Pararhizobium sp. A13: one gene and its partner. The protein of the gene in region 2 interacts with the protein of the main gene of each other region in a pairwise test. Links are inferred from orthologs where the notes say so. Each region holds a gene or a part of one and is shown on either strand. Other genes may lie near its edges.

Evidence for each region.
Region 1: the proteins of ndk (region 2) and ung interact in binary tests that used the Escherichia coli proteins (3 or more experiments, as listed by UniProt). The link is inferred for Pararhizobium sp. A13 from one-to-one orthologs.

What each region holds. Positions count from the first base shown.
Region 1 is NZ_CP149510.1:424,813-434,144, reverse strand. What follows is about bases 2,267-5,123. They hold ung (uracil-DNA glycosylase), read left to right. Parts: upstream 2,267-3,266; coding sequence 3,267-3,980; downstream 3,981-5,123. Other genes in these bases: WI754_RS02095 (HlyD family type I secretion periplasmic adaptor subunit), read right to left, coding at 5,000-5,123; WI754_RS02100 (DMT family transporter), read right to left, coding at 3,965-4,873; modA (molybdate ABC transporter substrate-binding protein), read right to left, coding at 2,287-3,081. Outside these bases: WI754_RS02125 (winged helix-turn-helix domain-containing protein), read left to right, coding at 68-475; modC (molybdenum ABC transporter ATP-binding protein), read right to left, coding at 450-1,517; modB (molybdate ABC transporter permease subunit), read right to left, coding at 1,514-2,215; more of WI754_RS02095, read right to left, coding at 5,124-6,313; WI754_RS02090 (type I secretion system permease/ATPase), read right to left, coding at 6,325-8,028; cobF (precorrin-6A synthase (deacetylating)), read left to right, coding at 8,415-9,185; cobG (precorrin-3B synthase), read left to right, coding at 9,323-9,332. UniProt on the Escherichia coli protein: Excises uracil residues from the DNA which can arise as a result of misincorporation of dUMP residues by DNA polymerase or due to deamination of cytosine.
Region 2 is NZ_CP149510.1:2,553,243-2,562,662, forward strand. What follows is about bases 3,930-6,874. They hold ndk (nucleoside-diphosphate kinase), read left to right. Parts: upstream 3,930-5,163; coding sequence 5,164-5,586; downstream 5,587-6,874. Other genes in these bases: WI754_RS12540 (Rap1a/Tai family immunity protein), read right to left, coding at 3,930-4,253; WI754_RS12545 (DinB family protein), read right to left, coding at 4,383-4,898; WI754_RS12555 (hypothetical protein), read right to left, coding at 5,690-6,253; WI754_RS12560 (CGNR zinc finger domain-containing protein), read right to left, coding at 6,385-6,874. Also shown: WI754_RS12520 (GNAT family N-acetyltransferase), read left to right, coding at 1-379; WI754_RS12525 (hypothetical protein), read right to left, coding at 392-544; WI754_RS12530 (ABC-F family ATP-binding cassette domain-containing protein), read right to left, coding at 717-2,606; WI754_RS12535 (GGDEF domain-containing protein), read right to left, coding at 2,665-3,744; more of WI754_RS12540, read right to left, coding at 3,858-3,929; more of WI754_RS12560, read right to left, coding at 6,875-6,945; WI754_RS12565 (branched-chain amino acid ABC transporter permease), read left to right, coding at 7,022-7,918; WI754_RS12570 (molybdenum cofactor biosynthesis protein MoaE), read right to left, coding at 7,919-8,389; moaD (molybdopterin converting factor subunit 1), read right to left, coding at 8,394-8,654; pgsA (CDP-diacylglycerol--glycerol-3-phosphate 3-phosphatidyltransferase), read right to left, coding at 8,654-9,247. UniProt on the Escherichia coli protein: Major role in the synthesis of nucleoside triphosphates other than ATP. The ATP gamma phosphate is transferred to the NDP beta phosphate via a ping-pong mechanism, using a phosphorylated active-site intermediate.

The DNA of each region.
Region 1 (9,332 bases), 2.1 Mb from region 2 along the record:
TGCTGCTATACATCTGCAGACGAGCGCTATAGTCTCTGCTGATCCAGAGAAGGCACGCAGCAATCGCATGACACCAAAAGAAAACACCGGTCTCAAACCCGTTCTGAGGATCGATTTTCCTCATGCTGAGCGACTGGGCCGGGGCAAGATTGCGTTGCTGGAACACATTCGCGAGACCGGCTCGATTTCCGCGGCGGGCAGGGCGATGGACATGTCCTATCGGCGGGCCTGGTTGCTGGTGAGCGCCCTCAACGGCATGTTCAAACAGGATGCGGTCTTGTCGCAGCGCGGCGGAAAGCAGGGCGGCGGCGCGGTCGTCACGCCTTTCGGCGAAGAATTGATCCACACTTTCCGGGCGATGGAGGAAAAGGCCGAGGCGGCGCTTTCGGCAGAATTGACATGGCTGGAGAGTAACCGCAATCCCCATGCGATGCCGGCTGACGCACCGGTCACAGATCCAGCGCAACACTCTTGATGACGGCATGAACCGGCTTGCCAACCTGCAGGCCGAGCAGGTCGCGTGACAGCGTGGTTACCCGGGAAACGATCGTCACGCCGCCGCAATCCAGACGCACATCCACCATGCCCTGTCCCGCTTCGCCGATCCCCACGATTGTGCCCGGCAGGATGTTGAGCGCGCTCAGGCCCTCGGGCCGGCTGGTGGCCAGCATGACGTCGCGGGCTGCGATCTGCAGCCGGACAGCCTTTTTCGGCGGTGCATCCAGATGCGGCACCCGGATCTGCACGCCGCCTGCGCGAATGACCGTGATTTGATGCTCGGCGTCCGTTTGGTCGACAATACCTTCGACCAGCACCCCCGCTTCGCGGCGGCTGACCGCTGATGAGGGTGTGCTCAGGATCGTTGCGGCCTCCCCGGACGCGCTGATCCGGCCGCTTTCGAGCACGATCACCCTGTTGGCCAACCGCGCGACTTCGGCGACCGAGTGGCTGACATAGATGATCGGAATTTCCGTTTCGTCCCGCAGCCGTTCCAGATAAGGCAGGATTTCCGCCTTCCGCTCGTCGTCGAGTGCGGCCAGTGGTTCGTCCATCAAAAGCAGGCGCGGGTTGGAGAGCAGCGCCCGGCCGATGGCGATGCGCTGTTTTTCGCCGCCCGATAGATTTGCCGGTGCTCTGTCCAGAAGTGGGCCGACACCGAGCAGATCGACGATGCGATCGAAATTCGGTCCCTCATGACCGCTCCGTGCGAACCAGCGTCCATAGCCGAGATTGTGTCGCACGCTCAAATGCGGGAAAAGCCGTGCTTCCTGAAAGACATAGCCGAAGCGCCGCCTGTGCGGCGGCACAAAAACACGGGTCTCGCTATCGACCAGAACGTCGCCGTTGAACGCGAGCCACCCGCGATCGGGATGCAGCAAGCCGGCAATGGCGTTGATCAGCGAGGTCTTGCCCGATCCGGAGCGACCGAAGAGCGCTGTCACGCCCCTATCCGCGGAGAACGCGGCCTCGATGGAGAACGCGCCAAGGCGATGGCGAATGTCGACCTCAAGGCTCATGCGACGTCCACCTTCTTCGCCGCGAGGTTTGCCAGGACTTCCGAGACCATCAGCGCCGCCATGGATATGACGATGGAAAAGATGGTCAGGCGAAACGCGCCGGCGTCGCCGCCGGGGACCTGCGTAAAGGTATAGATCGCCGAGGAAAGCGTCTGGGTTTCGCCGGGGATATTGGAAACAAAGGTGATCGTCGCGCCGAACTCCCCCATCGCCTTGGCAAAAGCGAGGATCATGCCGGCGATGATGCCGGGCAGGACGAGGGGTAGCGTGACCGTCAGGAAAACCCAGGCAGGGCCGGCTCCCAGCGTTGCGGCCGCCTGCTCAAGTCTGCGGTCGACCGCCTCGATCGACAGCCGGATGCTGCGCACCATCAGCGGGAAGGCCATGATGGCGCAGGCAAGCGCCGCCCCCGTCCAGCGGAAGGAAAAGACAAGGCCTGTGTATTCGGCGAGAAACGCACCGATCGGCCCACGTTTTCCGAACAGGACGAGCAGAAGAAAACCGGTCACGACCGGTGGCAGGACCAGGGGAAGGTGAACGATGCCATTGAGGATGGATTTCCCCCAGAAGCGACCCCGCGCCAGGATCATGGCAATGCCGATCGCCAAGGGCAGGCTGGCGAACATGGCGACAAACGAGACGCGCAGACTGAGGCGGATCGCCGTCCACTCCGCGTCGCTCAAAACCAGCCAGTCCAAATGCCGTGCTCCCGTCCTTGCCGGCAGACGATAGGCGCTCTATCCCTTGGCGGATAGAGCGCGTTCTATCCTTATTTCAGGATGGTAAAGCCCTGCGCTTCGAAGAGAGCTGCAGCTTTGGCCGATTTGATGAAATCGACATAAGCAGCGGCGTCCGGGTTCTTGCTCTCGGCTGTGATGGCAATCGGGTAGACGATCGGCGGATGGCTGTCTTCGGGGAAAGTGCCGGCAATCTTCACGCCTTTGTCGGCGGCGGCATCCGTCTTGTAGACGATGCCATAGGGTGCTTCGCCCTTGGAAACCAAGAGAAGCGCTGCCCGGACGTTTTCGGCACCGGCCACATTCTTTTCAACGGACGACCAGACGCCGAGCTTTTCGAGCGCGGCCTTGCCGTACTTGCCGGCAGGAACGGAATCGACGGCGCCCATAGCAAGTTTCTCCTCGCCAAGCAGGCCCTTCAGGTCGAAGTCCTGCTTGATATCAACGGGAGCGGCGTCTTGGCTGCCGGTCACCAGAACGATGCGGTTGCCGAGCAGGTTGGCGCGCGTGTCGTCCTTGATCAGTTTCTTTTCGGCGACGTAGTCCATCCAGGCCAGATCGGCGGAGATGAAGACATCGGCCGGCGCGCCGGCCTCGATCTGCTTGGCGAGCGCCGAGCTCGCCGCATAGGAGACGGTCGTTTCCCTGCCGGCTTCCTTCTGCCACTCGCCGTTGACGGCATCGAGAGCGTTCTTCAGGCTGGCGGCAGCAAAGACGGTAACTTTTTCGGCCGCGGCCGCCGGTTGCAGCAGCGGCATTCCGCTGATCCAGAGAGCGGCGACGGTGGCTGCAACAAATTTCAGCAGGCTTCGACGTTCAGTATGCATGCGTTTCCCCATCGGTTCGAGATATTCCTGTAGATATAACGGTGTAGCGCGATTGGCTAGCATTATATTTCAGCAAATATATTGAAACTCATTCGCCGCTTCTCGACGTTCATGCTTGCCATGGATCATTCCGGCGTTAAATTCGGCGCGTCCGACGGACGGGAATGGAGAGGCCGGAAAACGCGATGGAATCGAATGTGACGCTCGAGAAAAGCTGGAAAGCGGTCCTGGTGCCGGAATTCTCCAGCCCCTACATGGCCGAGCTGAAGGCGTTCCTCCTTCAGGAAAAACGTGACGGCAAACAGATTTTCCCCAAGGGACCGGAGTATTTCCGAGCCTTGGACCTTACGCCGCTCGAGACGGTGCGGGTCGTCATTCTCGGGCAGGATCCCTATCACGGGGAGGGGCAGGCGCATGGGTTGTCCTTCAGCGTCAAACCCGGCGTGCGGTTGCCGCCGTCGCTGGTGAATATCTACAAGGAACTGCAGAGCGACCTCGGCATTCCGCCCGCCCGCCACGGTTTTCTCGAAGGCTGGGCGCGCCAGGGGGTGCTGTTGCTCAACAGCGTATTGACGGTCGAGCGCGCGATCGCGGCGTCCCATCAGGGCAAGGGCTGGGAACGGTTCACCGATGCGATCATCCGCGCGATCAACGAGCAGGAGCATCCGGTCGTCTTCATCCTGTGGGGATCCTATGCACAGAAGAAGGCCGCCTTCGTCGATCGGTCGCGCCATCTCGTGCTCCGCTCGCCGCACCCATCGCCGCTGTCGGCCCATAACGGGTTCTTCGGCAGCAAACCCTTTTCCAAGGCCAACGATTTCCTCGCTACGAATGGGCGCGAGCCCATCGACTGGGCTCTGCCGGCCAATCCCGAAGTGCAGGCTCAGGTCAGCGTCTGAGAGGACGGCGGCTCCGGTGGTTTGGCTTTCCGCCGGGCGACAACGCTTTCGCGCCAGACGGTAAAAATCCCCGCGCAGACGACGATAGCCGATCCGGCAATCACATTGAGCCCGATCGTTTCGCCGAATATGACGACGCCGATGATCGAGGCGAAGACGAGTTGCAAATAGGTGAGCGGCTGGACCTCGGCGGCGTCGAGCAGTTCATAGGCCTTGATCAGGAAAAAGTGGCTGGTCGTTCCGGTGATGCAGAGCAGCAGCATCCAGACCCAGTCCTGTGGTGCAAGCGCCGTCCAGTAGAAAGGGCCGACGGCCGTGATCGCCACGGCACCGGCGACACCCGTGTAGAAAAAGCTCGTCATGGCAGTATCGACGCGGCTGACCAGCCGCGTCGAGATCACGTAGATCGCGAAGATCAGCGATGACGAGATCGGGATCAGAAGCTTGAGGTCGAAGCTGCCGCCGCCCGGGTTCAGGATGAGGAGAACGCCGAGCAATCCGATGATGATGGCCGTCCACCGCCGCCAGCCGACGCGCTCACCTAGAAGCGGCATGGAGAGAAGTGCTACAAACAGGGGTCCCGAGGAGAAGATTGCCTGCGAATGTGCAAGGCCGACCGTGGAAAACGAAAAAATGACGACGACGATCTGGAAGGCAAGCAGGACGCCACGCAAGATCTGCAGGACCGGCCGCTTCGTTTTTGCCGCCGCCGAAAGACCGCCCTGCGTTCGTGATGCCAACGCGATGGCAAAGGCCGCGAAGGCCCAGTAGCGGATCATCGTGATCAGGACGGGTGGATAGAGGCCGCCCAAATGCTTGGAAATCGCGTCCTGGATCGAGAAAATCGAGATCGCAAGCAGGACGAAGATGTAGCCGGTTCGCTTCGAAGTCATCAGAACGGTCTTACACCTGCCGGGTGGCGCGCGGCCACGCCATTTTTGCAGGGCAGCAAGGAATGTTTCCAATCAGCGTTTTCCTGCAACACGCGCGACGTGGCGCCGCGCGTGTTGCAGGGCAGCTCAATCCTCGCGGAATGTATGCTGTAGTTGTTCGGTCAGTGGTTTTGCGAGGTAGGATATCACGGTGCGGTCGGCGATCTTGATGAAGACCTCCGAGGGCATGCCCGGATAGAGCGACAATCCCTTCAGTTGAGCGAGGCTTTCCGGCTTGGGCTTGATGCGCAGCGGGTAATATGTGGCGCCGGTGCGCTGGTCGGTGACAATGTCCGGCGCGATGGTCACGACTTCCGCCTCTACGATCGGTGTGGTGCGCTGGTTGAAGGCACTGAAGCGGATTTCAACCGGCTGTCCCAAGCGTATCTGGTCGATGTCGTGCGTGGCGATCTTGGCCTCGACCGTCAGGCCGTCTGCGCCAGGGACGACGAGCATCAGCACCTCACCGGGATTGATGACGCCGTTCACCGAATGCACGGCGAGCTGGTAGATCCGTCCGTCCAGCGGCGAGGCGATATCGAGGCGCTTCAACTGATCGATGGCGGCGATGCGGCGGTCTTCGTATTCGGCGATCTTACCCTCGACGTCGGTCAGTTCCTTGGCGTTCTCGGTGTGGCGGTCTTCGTCGAGCTGCAGGATCTGCAGGTCGATCTCGCTGGATTTGCCGGCGGCCTGCGCCCGGGAGGCGATGCGCGCACCGCGGTCGCCTTCCAGCTGGGCGCGGTTACGCTTGAGCTCGGTCAGCCGCTGCATGGAAACCAGGCCCTGGCCATAGAGCTTGTCGAGACCCGACAGTTCCTCCTCGATCAGCTTCAGCGCATCCTCGATGGCAGCCAGCTGAACCGTCAGGCCCTTGGTTTCGTCGGCCAGCTGGCCCTTGCGCGATGCGAGCTGGCTTTTCATGCCGACAAGCGCGTTCTTGCGGCTGATGAAGAGCTTGCGTTCACTTTCTTCGAGAAGGGCGGCAGGTGTGCTTGAGCCTGATGTGAGCGCGTTCAGGTCTTCCGGGATGGTGAATTCGTCGGCGCCGGTCTGTTCGGCCAGCAGGCGGGCGCGGCGGGCATAAAGCTGCGCCAGGGTGTTCTGCACGATCGACAGGTTGGCGCGAACGGTCGTGCCATCGAGCTTGATCAGGGTCTGCCCGGCCTTGACGCTATCGCCTTCCTTCACCAATACCTCGCCGACGATGCCGCCGGTCAGGTGCTGGATTTTCTTGACGTTGTTCTCGACCACGACGGTGCCGGAAGCGACGATCGCGCTCGACAGTTCGGTCGTTGCCGCCCAGCCGCCAACGCCGACGACGAGGGCGAGGGCAAGGATCGAGACGGCGGTCATGTGCCGGGCAAGCGAGCGGCGGGAGTTCACCGGTTTTGTTTCCATGGAGATATCGGTCACGACGCGGACTCCTGTTCTTCACCCACGATTTTCAGTGAGGTGGAGCCGGCAATTTGCGGCGGGCGGTTTTGTTTGCGCAGGATCTGCGCAAGCACTTCGTCTCTCGGCCCGAAGGCCTGCATCCGTCCTTCGTTCATCATCAACACCATATCGGCGGCTGCAAGCGCGCTCGGCCGGTGGGCGACGACGACGACGATCCCGCCGCGGGCGCGCGCGCTCATAATCGCGTCGGTGAGTGCCTGTTCGCCCTCGGCGTCGAGGTTGGAGTTGGGCTCGTCGAGAACCACCAGGAAGGGGTCGCCGTAGAGCGCGCGTGCCAGTGCGATACGCTGGCGCTGGCCGGCCGAAAGCGCTGCGCCACTTTCGCCGATCTCGGTTTCGTAGCCGTTCGGCAGTTTCAGGATGAGATCGTGGACGCGCGCGGCCCGGGCCGCGGAAACGACTGCCCCGGCTGACGCGTCGTCTGCAAAACGCGCAATGTTCTGCGCCACGGTGCCGGCGAACAGTTCGACATCCTGCGGCAGATAGCCGACATACCGGCCGAGCCTGTCAGTATCCCACTGGTCGAGCGCAGCACCGTCAAGCCGGACAGAGCCGCGATAGGATGGCCAGATGCCGATCAGAGCGCGCGCGAGCGATGACTTGCCCGAAGCACTTGGGCCGATGACGCCGAGCGCGCTGCCGGCCTTCACCACGAAATTGACTTCGGCGAAGGTCAGGCGCTGCGCCCCTGGCGGGCCGCCGGCAAGATTTTCGGCGCTCAGCTTTTCCTTCGGCACGGGCAGTTCCAGCGGGGCGTCGCGCTCCGGCAGAGCGGTCAGCAGATCCTTCAGCCTTTGCCGGCTTTGCATGGCGGAAACGAAGCTGCGCCAGTTGCCGATCGCCAGTTCGACCGGGGCGAGGGCGCGTGCCGTCAGGATTGAACCTGCGATGATGATGCCCGGAGAAGCCGAGCCCTCGATGACCAGAACGGCGCCGGTGGCGAGAACTGCGGATTGCAGCGCCATGCGGGACACCTTGGAGAGCGCGCCATAGCCATTGCCGACGTCGGACGTCTCGCGGTTCTGTTCCCGGTAGTTGCTGTTTCGCACGTCCCAGAGCTGCGACATGCGGCCGAGCATGCCCATGGCCTGCATGACTTCGGCGTTGCGCTGCGAGGACTGAGCGAAGGCGTTGCGCTGGTTGCCGGCCTCCGATGCTCTTTTGGAGGGCGCCTGGGTGCCGCGATTGGTCAAGAACGTGAGCGTGATCAGGATGATCGAGCCGCCGACCGCGACGATACCGATCCAGTAATGGAACATGAAGCAGATGGCGATATAAAGCGGCAACCAGGGCAGATCGAGGAAAGCTGCCGGGCCTGATCCCGACAGGAAGGAGCGGATCTGGTCGAAATCACGCAATGCCTGCAGGCCGTCGCCCTGTGTGCGCAATTTCAACGGAGCCTGGACCACGGCGCGATAGATGCGGCCACTCATGGCTTCATCGAGCGCGCCGGCAATGCGCACGAACATGCGGCCGCGCACCATTTCGAAGGCGCCCTGGAAAGCATAGAGCAACAGGGCCAGCAAGCAGAGCGCGACAAGGGTCGGGATGCTTCGGCTGGGTAGTACCCGATCATAGACCTCCAGCATGAAGAAGGAGCCCGTCAGGTAAAGAATATTGACAAGAGCGCTCGCAATGAACACGCCGACGAAGGCCATCTTGCAGTCGCGCAAGGCCTGAATAGGATCGGTAATGCTCTGGGTACTTTTCGAATGTTTCACTGTAGAGGTCCTCGCGAGACGGCTGCCGCCTCAATGGAATGCACCAGTGTGCCACAATTAAAGTCGCATGACCCGTGGGTCGGTCGCGTCAGGAACATGCTTTTGCGCGGTCTTTTCCGGCTTTTTTGCGCTAAATATATGAATTTTTCGCGTTCTTAATGGAACTTGCTGGATATTGCCACATTTTGCGCTGTGTTTCTCGAAAATATTTATTGTGTTTAATCGGATACTTAAGCTCAGTTCAGGTGGTAAGGCGCTTGCGCAGCCTTGCCTCAGTTCGGTCAATCGGCCAAAGACGGACGCGGCGTGACAAGGGCTTGGGCATGAAAAACGTTCTGATCGTGGGTATCGGCACCGGCAATCCGGAACATATGACCATTCAGGCGATCAACGCGCTGAACAGCGTCGACGTTTTGTTCATCCCCACGAAGGGCGCGGCAAAGGCGCAGCTTGCCGATATCCGCCGCGATATCGTTTCGCGTTATGTCACGCGGCCGCAAGGCCGCGTCGTCGAGTTCGCGGTTCCCGTCCGTCAGACTGCAGAGCGCTCCTATCACCAGAGTGTCGACCAGTGGCATGCAGCAATCGCCACGGCCTATGAACGGCTGCTGCTCGACGAGCTGAAGGACGGCCAGGCCGGCGCCTTCCTCGTCTGGGGCGATCCAATGCTCTATGACAGTACGATCCGCATCATCGAGCGGGTTCGCGCCCTGGGCACAGTGACGTTCGACTATTCGGTCATTCCCGGCATCACCAGCATCCAGGCGCTCGCCGCCAGCCACCGGATACCGCTCAATCTCGTTGGCAAGCCGGTGGAGATCACCACGGGACGCCGGCTTGCCGAGAGCTTTCCGGAGAAAACCGAGACGGCGGTCGTCATGCTGGATGGCGAGCAAGCCTTCATGACGATCGAGGATCCGGATGCGCGGATCTATTGGGGCGCCTATCTCGGCACGGCGCAGGAAATCGTCATCTCCGGCCGGCTCGCCGACGTACGGGACGATATTCTAAGAACGAGGGCCGAAGCACGGGCGCGCCACGGCTGGATCATGGATATCTATCTCCTGCAAAAAGGCAGGGATTTCGAGGAATAGCGGCCGGCACGGTCCACCCCGTTGTCCGCCGCATCGCATGGCGGCTGGTTTGTCCCTGTTGTAGAATGCTATATGGACGGAACCGCGGCGATCTGGGCCGCGTCTTTGATGAAACGGGAGATGACCGGCCAACCGCGATGACGATCT
Region 2 (9,420 bases):
ACGGTTCTGCCCGGCCCGGCGGGATGCCTTCCTGCGCGAATGGCTGAAGCCGCTTTCGACGCGCGAGAGCTTTGCGCTGATCAGAAACGCCGAGGTTCTGGGCTACGGTACCATTCGCGCCTGCCGTGAGGGCCACAAGATCGGGCCGCTGTTTGCCGACGCGGAAACCGGCGCGGACCTCATCTTCCGTAAACTGGTGACGAGCGTCGGCGGTGGCCAGATCTATCTCGATATCCCCGAGCCGAACGCCGCTGCACGAGCGCTGTGCGATCGCTACAATCTGAAACCGGTGTTCGAGACGGCGCGGATGTATCGCGGCCCAGTGCCGGACCTGCCGCTCGGACAGATCTACGGCATCACCACGTTCGAGCTTGGATAACGACAGCGGGTATCAGGCCCAGGGGAACAGATTGTGCTGTCCGCCGATGATCAGGACGCTGGCAAAGACGCTGATCACCAGCAGCACGACGAGCACCCAGAACAGCCGGCCGGACGCCGGAGCGTCATCTACGAAAACCGGCTCCTTGTTGCGCAACGCGTTCATCGCGTGCCGGGGATTTCCCCATTTGACGCGCCGGAACCGGAAGGCATTTTGGGTTTCGTGTTTCATGAAGAGCGAATATAAGGCCCGATTTTAAACGAGACTTTAAACGCTCTGTTAAAAGTTTAGGCTTTGCTTGTGGATGGGCGCGTTTCCCGAATGAGAGACGGCGGGATCACCCCGCCATCGCCTCTTCGTACTCGGTCGACAGGTCCATCCATTGTTCTTCCGCCTTGGCGAGCTTGGCCATGATCTCGGCGCGCTCCTTCACCTTGGCCGCAGCCTTGGCAGGGAATTTTTCGTAGATCTCCTGGTCTTCAAGTTCCTTGTCGAGGGCGTGAATCTGTTTGTGCAGTTTGCCGGTGAAGGATTCGATATCGTTGATCTTTTTCTTGAGCGGCGCGAAGGCTGCCCGTTTGTCGGCATTGGCCTTGCGCTGCTCTGCCTTGGAGCGGTTGTCATCTGAGCCGTTGCCCTTGTCCTTGTTCCCCTTGCCGCGCGAACTCTGGACGATGGTGTTGCGGTAGTCCTCGAGGTCGCCATCGTAATTGGTGACGGTGCCGTCCTTGACCAGCCAGAGGCGGTCAACGGTCGCCTCGATCAGGTGGCGATCGTGCGAGATCAGGATGACCGCGCCCTCATACTCGTTCAGAGCCTCGATCAGCGCGTTGCGGCTGTCGATGTCGAGATGGTTGGTCGGCTCGTCGAGGATGAGCAGGTTCGGCGCCTCGAAGGCGGCAAGGCCCATCAGAAGGCGGGCCTTCTCGCCGCCGGAAAGATCCTTGGCGGCGGTTTCCATCTTTTCGGTCGCAAGCCCCATCTGGGCGACGCGGGCGCGCACCTTGGCTTCGGGCGCGTCCAGCATCAGCGGCCGAACGTGCTGGACGGCCGTCTCGGCCGGCCTGAGGTCGTCGAGTTGATGCTGGGCGAAGAAGCCGATCTTCAGATTGGGTGCCACGCGGATATCGCCGCTTTCGGCGGAAAGCCGGCCGGAGATGAATTTCGCGAAGGTCGACTTGCCGTTGCCGTTCGAGCCGAGCAGTGCGATGCGGTCGTCATTGTCGATGCGCAGGTTGAGGCCCTTGAGGATCGGTTTGCCCGGCGTATAGCCGACGGCGCCGCCGGTGATCGCGACGATCGGCGAGGCCGGCTGCTTCTCGGGCTTGGGAAAGCGGATCGGCTGGACGTGGTCCTCGATGACGGCCGAAACCGTGCCCATGCGTTCCAGCGCCTTGACGCGGCTCTGCGCCTGGCGGGCCTTCGAGGCCTTGGCCTTGAAGCGATCGATGAAGGACTGCAGATGTTTGCGCGCCGCGTCGTTCTTGGCCTTTGCCTTGGTCTGCAGTTCGATCGCTTCGGCGCGCTGGCGCTCGAACTGATCGTAGGTGCCGCGATAGAAGGTCAGTTTCTTCTGATCGAGATGGACGATCGAATTGACCGCCATGTTCAGCATGTCACGGTCATGGCTGATGATGATGACCGTGTGCGGATAGCGGCGGACATAATCCTCGAGCCAGAGCGTGCCCTCGAGATCGAGATAGTTGGTCGGCTCGTCGAGGAGCAGCAGGTCGGGCTCGGAGAACAGGACTGCCGCGAGCGCGACGCGCATGCGCCAGCCGCCGGAAAAGCTCGATGCCGGCCGCAACTGTGCTTCCGCGTCGAAACCGAGGCCGGACAGGATGCTGGCGGCCCGTGCCTCGGCCGAATGGGAATCGATGTCCGTCAGGCGCGTGTGGATTTCGGCGATCCGGTGCGGATCGGACGCGGTTTCGGCCTCCGTGAGCAGCGCCTCGCGTTCCTTGTCGGCCTTGAGCACGATCTCGATCAGCGGCTCTTCGGTGCCCGGCGCTTCCTGCGCCACCTGGCCGATGCGGGTGTTCTTCGGTATCGAAACGAAGCCGCTCTCGCTTTCCATGTCGCCGGTGATGATCCGAAACAGCGTCGACTTGCCGGCGCCATTCTTGCCGACGAGGCCAGCCTTCGTGCCCGCCGGAAGCGCCACGCTCGTATGATCGATGAGGAGACGCCCGGCGATGCGGGCGGAGAGGTCGTTGATCGTAATCATGGCGGCGTTTTGGCCGAAGTCTTGGCCGAAGGCAAGAGTTCGCCGCAGCGCAATAGGCTCAAGCGGCGTGCGGCGAGTAGGTTTTCTTCCCGCGGCCGCCGATCGCGGCCGAAAAGACGAGAACGCCGGGCTTGCCACAGGCACGCACGGCGCCAAGCGCAAGCTCGGCCTGGGTGAACAGATCAGCGCCGCTGGATGCGGTCAACGCCATGGCGATGCCGGTGGAGAGGGACAGCGTTTCCGACGTGAACGTGCGGTTCGGCAGCGCGATCTGCACGACCTCGACGGAGGCGCGGATGCGCTGCGCGATCGCCTCGGCATTGTCGGCGCTGACGTCATGGAACACGAAGGCGAATTCGTCCGCGCCGATGCGGGCGACAAAGTCGTTCTTCTTGACCGATTTGCGGAACACCGGCGCCAGTTTCTTCAAGGCCTTCTCGGCAGTGGCCGCACCGTGGCTCTCACCGAGGTCGCGCAGCCCCTCGACAGTCACCAGCGCCAGAGCCGCGGGGCCGCTGGCGTTGCCGTCGTCATACAACGCCGCGAGCTTGGCGGAAAAGGCGACCCTGTTGGCAAGGCCGGTCACCGGGTCGCGGGTCGAAGCCTTGCGCATGGCCTCGATATCGCTGCCGATGCCGCCGAGTTGGGCGACCGTTTCGCCCATCGAGATGGCGAAAGCCCGCTCCTCCCGCTCGAAGGTGGTGACGGCATCGCGCAATCTGCCGGCGTCATTGGCGAAATCCGACATTCCGGCGACGGGATCGGTTTCGAGGCGGCCGATGAAATGGCGCAGCAGCGCGGCAAAGGCTTCCTTCTTGGCGATGCTGTTTTTCAGCCCGTGATTGAGGGCCGAAATGGCCCGGGCGGTGTCGGCGCGGATCGTATCCGTGGCGACCGCGGCAAAGCCGGGGAGGTGATATTTGACGCCGATCTCTTCGATCCGGCTCTGGGACGGGTGAGAACCAAGTGCAGCGACATCCCGTGTGAGCGCTTGATTCTGGCCGGACAGGGCTTCGAAAAACAGCTCGTAATTGCGCGGAAACGGGGCAACGCCGAGCTTCGACATGGTCTGCGCGACCTTCAGCAGCACGGCGGCATTTTGCGCAAGATGGCCGTCCTGCCGGGATTTGTCCGCCATTTCCTCAATCCTCACCGTCGTTTGTGCCGGTTGCACCGCACGCTCATAACACGTTGAGATTAAAAGACCGTCAAAGCAGACGTGAACGAGCCAACTGATGCCGGCATCCGGGGCTACCGCAGGGTACAGGGCCATTTCGCCTGCATGGCGAGTTGCACCAGCATGTCGGCGCTGCGGCCGCGTTCTTTCGGATTGGCGGCGACAAAGGCGCAGACGATCTTCACCTGCTCTTCAAGCGTGATCGTATCGGGGTCGCAGACATTGGCGCGGATCTTTTCGGTGACGGGGACCTTGCTTTTCGGCCGGTTGTTTTCGGCGTCGACCACATCGGACATTTCCGCGTGATGGAGGTCGCGCGACCAGCGGTCGAGCACGCCGGCGATATAGCCGAAGGCGACCGGGTGCTTCTGCTGGCAGAAGGTGTGCAGATCATCCGCATCCATGAACTGGGCCTGCGCAGCAGAATGAAGCATCAAACAGGCCGCAAATCCGAGCATCGGTGTTTTCATGTCGCCTTCTCCCCGACAGCAGAATAGGGTATTTCACAATGCCGAACAAACGGGGCCTGGCGATAGGATGGGAAGCAGCCCAAGTGGGCATTTCCGGTGGCTGGCGCGTGACGGTTGCGTGCGACAGCCTCACTTTGCGTAGTCTTCCCCCTCCGGTGTTCTCAGAAAATAAACCAGATCCAGCACAAGGCTCGGCTGCCCCAGTGCGGTCAGCGTCATGTGGCAATGGCCGCGATGGTGGGTCTGGTGGTTGAAGAAATGGGCGAGCACCGGCGCGAGGCGCTGAGTGACCGGCTCGGGGATGGTGATCGGCGTGTAGGTGAAGCGGCTGGTGAGGTCTGCTTCAGCAAGGCCATTGATCCAGGCGACGATGCGCTCGTCTTCCACCGCGCGGGCTGCTGACAGGGAGCCGAGATCGTCGAACAGGATGGCGTCGAGGGAGGTCGGCGCTTCGCCCGTGCCGGTGAAGCGCTTCATCCAGATGCGGTCGGCGGCGAGGACGTGGTTGAGCGTCCTGTGCAGCGAACCGAAGAAGGCGCCCTTGTCCTCGCGGTATTGCGCATCCGTCAGCGCGCCCGCCGCCTGGTAGAGCAGGCGGTTTGCCCACCGGTTGTATTTGGCGAACATACGGTAGTGATCGAGCATTGCGGTCTCCTTCAAGGTGCCGGGAGCTTAATCCAGAACGGCATTGTGGTGGGTGATGCGACCCATGAAATTTACTGATTTGACTGTTCACCGTTTCCGCGTTCGATGTCGACCCGACAATGGCTGGTTCGTGTGCTGTCTTGATCTCCATGACGGTCTCGGGCGCTCGTGACAGGGCCATGAAACTTCGCCGCTCCCCCTTGTTTTGCGCGGGATTGGCGGTTATTGAACCGCCGACTCACGGAAAACCAAGGGAATTGAGACAATGGCGATTGAACGCACCTTTTCGATGATCAAGCCGGACGCCACCAAGCGCAACCTGACGGGCGCCATCACCAAGATGTTTGAAGACGCAGGCCTGCGTATCGTCGCCTCCAAGCGCGTGTGGATGAGCAAGCGCGAAGCCGAAGGCTTCTACGCCGTTCACAAGGAACGCCCCTTCTTCGGCGAACTGGTTGAAACCATGACCTCCGGCCCAACCATCGTTCAGGTTCTCGAAGGCGAGAACGCCATCCTCAAGAACCGCGAAATCATGGGCGCCACCAACCCGGCCAATGCCGACGAGGGCACCATCCGCAAGGTCCACGCTTTGTCGATCGGCGAGAACTCGGTTCATGGCTCGGACGCTCCGGAAACTGCTGCTGAGGAAATCAAGTACTGGTTCTCCGACACCGAAATCGTCGGCTGATTCAATCTCTGAGGGTCTCGGCCCGAACGATTTGAAAAGACTCATTTAAAGTCGGGGCGGCAACGCTCCGGCTTTTTTATTTTGGGGTCGTGGGCCGGCCAGCCTATGATCGGCACTTCGCCGTTTCGAAGTGTTCAGGCGTCTTGCCGTCCTTGAAAACCTCCGGGTTCTTGTCATAGGCGGGGCCGACGACCAGCGCCTTGGCGGGCAGTATGTCCTGATCGAGGTTCGAAATCACTTCCGTCTTCAATGTTTGCAGAATGGTGCCGTCCGGCCCCTTGACCTCGATGGTCACGGCATAGGGCCGCTGCTTTTTCACGCAGGTCACATCCGGGCTTTCAAGAACCACCTTGTCGAGCTTGGCAAAGAGCTTGCGGTCGAGCGTCAGCGGCGCGCCACCGGCAGGGTTTTCGAATGTAGCTACAACCGTACTCCCCTCCGGAACGGGTTCCGTCTTGGTCAGCGTGATCATGTAGGTGGCGTAGGCGAGGCGGTAGTTGAAGATGAACATCTTGCCGGTGAGTTCGAGCGGATCTGGCCCTGTCTCGCGCTGGCAGCCGGCAAGGGCAGCCGCGCCAGCCAGAAGAAGAGCGGCAAGCGTCAGGCGCTTAGTGTGCCGCAGTACTCGCGCGCTTTGAGAATACCCCCCTCTGTCACTTCGTGACATCTCCCCCTCAAGGGGGGAGATCGGGAGCGAGAGGCCGGCCGCGCGGCAATCTCCCCCCTTGAGGGCGAGATGCCCGGCAGGGCAGAGGGGGGTGAGAGGGCCACTGTCGTGGACTGTGTCGGCCTGCAGGCTCATGGGGTCAACTCCTTCTTCTGGCGCTGATAGTGCCGGCTCGCCTTCACGCGGTTGCCGCAAACGGTCATGTCGCACCAGGTGCGGCTGCGGTTGCGGCTGCGGTCGAGGAACAGCCATTGGCAATTGGGGCAGATTTTCAGGCGCTGCGGCTCTGCGAAGGTGGCAAGCATCAGCGCCGAGCGCGCCGCGGCGGCGTCGAGCGGGGTGCGGGCTGCCTTGATCGGATGGCGCCGGATGAGGGTGGATGCCGCGTCGAGCAGATCGGCCAGGTGCCCGGAGGAGGAATGCCCCAGCGCTTCGGCGCGAAAATGCCGGTCAGTTGCTTCCCTGAGATTGAGAAACGCCGGCCGGTTTTCCGGCGCGACCGGCTGCAACGGCCCGAACAGGTCCTTGTCGGCGCAGAAACGCGTCGCGGCCGTGGCAAAGCCGTCAAGAGCCACGGGGTCGGCATAGCGGTCGATGCGGCGCTCGGCATCGAAGCGCAGCACGACCGAATTGGCGACATCGAAAGCAAGTGCGCCGCCGGAAAAACGATGCGGGGTCCAGGTAAACGTCACGCAACATCCTAACTGGTAAAACGGATTTTACTAGTTATAATGATTTCCACTGATGTTGTCATCAACCGGATTTCCCATGGCCTATTTTCTGCAGCAGCTTGCCAGTGCCCTGCCGATCGCCGCCCTCTATGCGCTGCTTGCCTTCGGCTATTCGATCTCCTTCTCGGTCACCAAAAGGGCCGATCTGACCTATGGCGCGCTGTTCGGCTTTGCCGGCCAGATCTTCCTGTTGTTTTCCGATTTCGCCTGGAACCGTCTCTGGCTGGTCCTTCCGGCTGCGCTTGCGATTGGCGCGATCGCGGCGCTGGTCTATGCCTTGGGCGCAGGCTTCGTCGTCGGCCGCTCGGTCATGCGCGGGCTGGCGATGACGTCGGCCAACACCGTGGTCGTTGCCTCTCTGGGCGTGGCTTTGGTGCTGATGGAGCTGTCGCGGATCGCGGCGGAGACGCGCAGCCTGTGGCTGCCGCCGTTTCTCAACACGCCGCTCACGCTGTGGGCCGATCCGCAATTCCCGGTGACCCTGACGATGATCCAGCTGCTGAACACGGCGCTGATGCTGGCCATGGTCGGGGCGGGGCATGCGTTTCTGGCACGGTCCGCCTGGGGCCGCTCCTGGCGGGCGGTGTCCGACGATGCAGGCGCAGCGGCACTCTGCGGCGTCGATGGGAAGCGTATCTTCGTCGCTGCCTACGGATTGTCGGCGCTGCTGGCGGCGATCGCCGGCATTCTCGCCACGTCCTATTATGGCAACATGGATTTTGGCGCGGGCCTGGTTTTCGGCGTCAAGGTGCTGTTCATCGCCGCGATCGGCGGCCAGACGGCGCCGCTATTGGCGGCGGCCGGCGCCGCCGCGATGGGCCTGAGCGAAACGCTGTGGAGCGCCTACGGCCCGATGCTCTGGCGGGATTTTGCGATCTTCTCGTTTCTGGTGCTGCTTCTGGTGCTGACGAGAAAGGAGCAGTTCCAGCCGTAGTCAGTCCTTCGACCAGCGGTCCCGTGCGCTGTCGTCCTCGTCCTTGGCGCTGACCCAGCCGCGCTCAATGCCATCGCCTGCGTGCTCCTTCTTCCAGAAGGGCGCGGACGTCTTCAGATAATCCATGATGAAATTGGCGCCGTCGAAAGCCGCCTGCCGGTGCGGCGAGGCGGTGACGACGAGCACGATGTTTTCGCCGGGCAGGATCTTTCCGTAGCGGTGGATGGCGCTGACGGCTTGCAGCCCGAACCGGCTGACCGCTTCCGTGCAGATGCGGGTGATCTGCGCTTCCGCCATGCCCGGATAGTGCTCCAGTTCAAGGGCGCTGAGCGTGCCGGCGTCGTCACGGCAGAGGCCGGAGAAGGTGACGATGGCGCCGATATCGCGGCGGCCTTGCGAAAGCGCCCGGACCTCGGCGGCAAGGTCGAAATCCTGCCGCTGGACGCGGACGGTGACAGGCACGCCGCGCACGGCCTCAGCCTCCGGTCATCGGCGGAAACAGCGCGATTTCCCGCGCGCCGGCGATCGGCTCGTTATGGTCGACATGTTCCTGGTTGATGGCGACGCGGATGACATTCTCGTGCTCCAGCGCCGTCTCGTATTCCTCGCCCAGCGTCTTCAAGTGTGCCAGCAGGTCGCCGGCCGTGACGACGCTTTCGGGAAGCTCCAGCGTCTCCTCGGCTTTGCCGATCCGCTCACGCACCCAGGCGAAATAGACGAGATCAACGCTTGCCATCAGTCGACCATATGCTTGAGGCCGGCGCGGAAATAGTCATAGCCGGTATAGATGGTAAGAATCGCTGCGACCCAGAGCAGGCCGATGCCCATCTCCGTCGTATAGGGAAGCACCTTGTCGCCCGCCGGGCCTGCAAGCAGGAAGGCAATGGCGAACATCTGTACGGTGGTTTTCCACTTGGCGATGCGCGTGACCGGCACGCTGACTTTGAGTGCGGCCAGGTATTCTCGCAGACCAGACACCAGGATTTCACGGCACAGGATAATGATCGCGGCCCAGAGCGACCAGCCGGCGATGGTTTTTTCGGTGTCCGCCGCCATCAGCAGCAGCGCCGTCGAAATGAGAAGCTTGTCGGCGATCGGATCCAGCATGCGGCCGATATTTGAGGTCTGGTTCCAGATCCGCGCCAAATAACCGTCGAGAAAATCGGTGATCGACGCGACGACGAAAATGCCAAGCGCCGCCCAGCGGGCAAAGTCGGAACTCTGCAGTTTGCCTTCGATGAAAAAGCACAGAACGATCAGCGGAACAGCCAGAATGCGTCCATAGGTCAGGAGATTGGGGATGCTGTAGGTGGTCGGCGTGGAGGACATGGATTCGGGTTCTCTGCGAGTTCTTGGGCGACAGATGAACGGCTTTGTGACAGCCGCGTCAACCGTTCTTTGATAGATCATCCGCAATTGTGGCGGAATTCATCTGAACGGGCGGTGAACCGGATTGAGCGCAGGACACCTCCGGCGCGATGGGGTGTCCTGATGCGAATAAC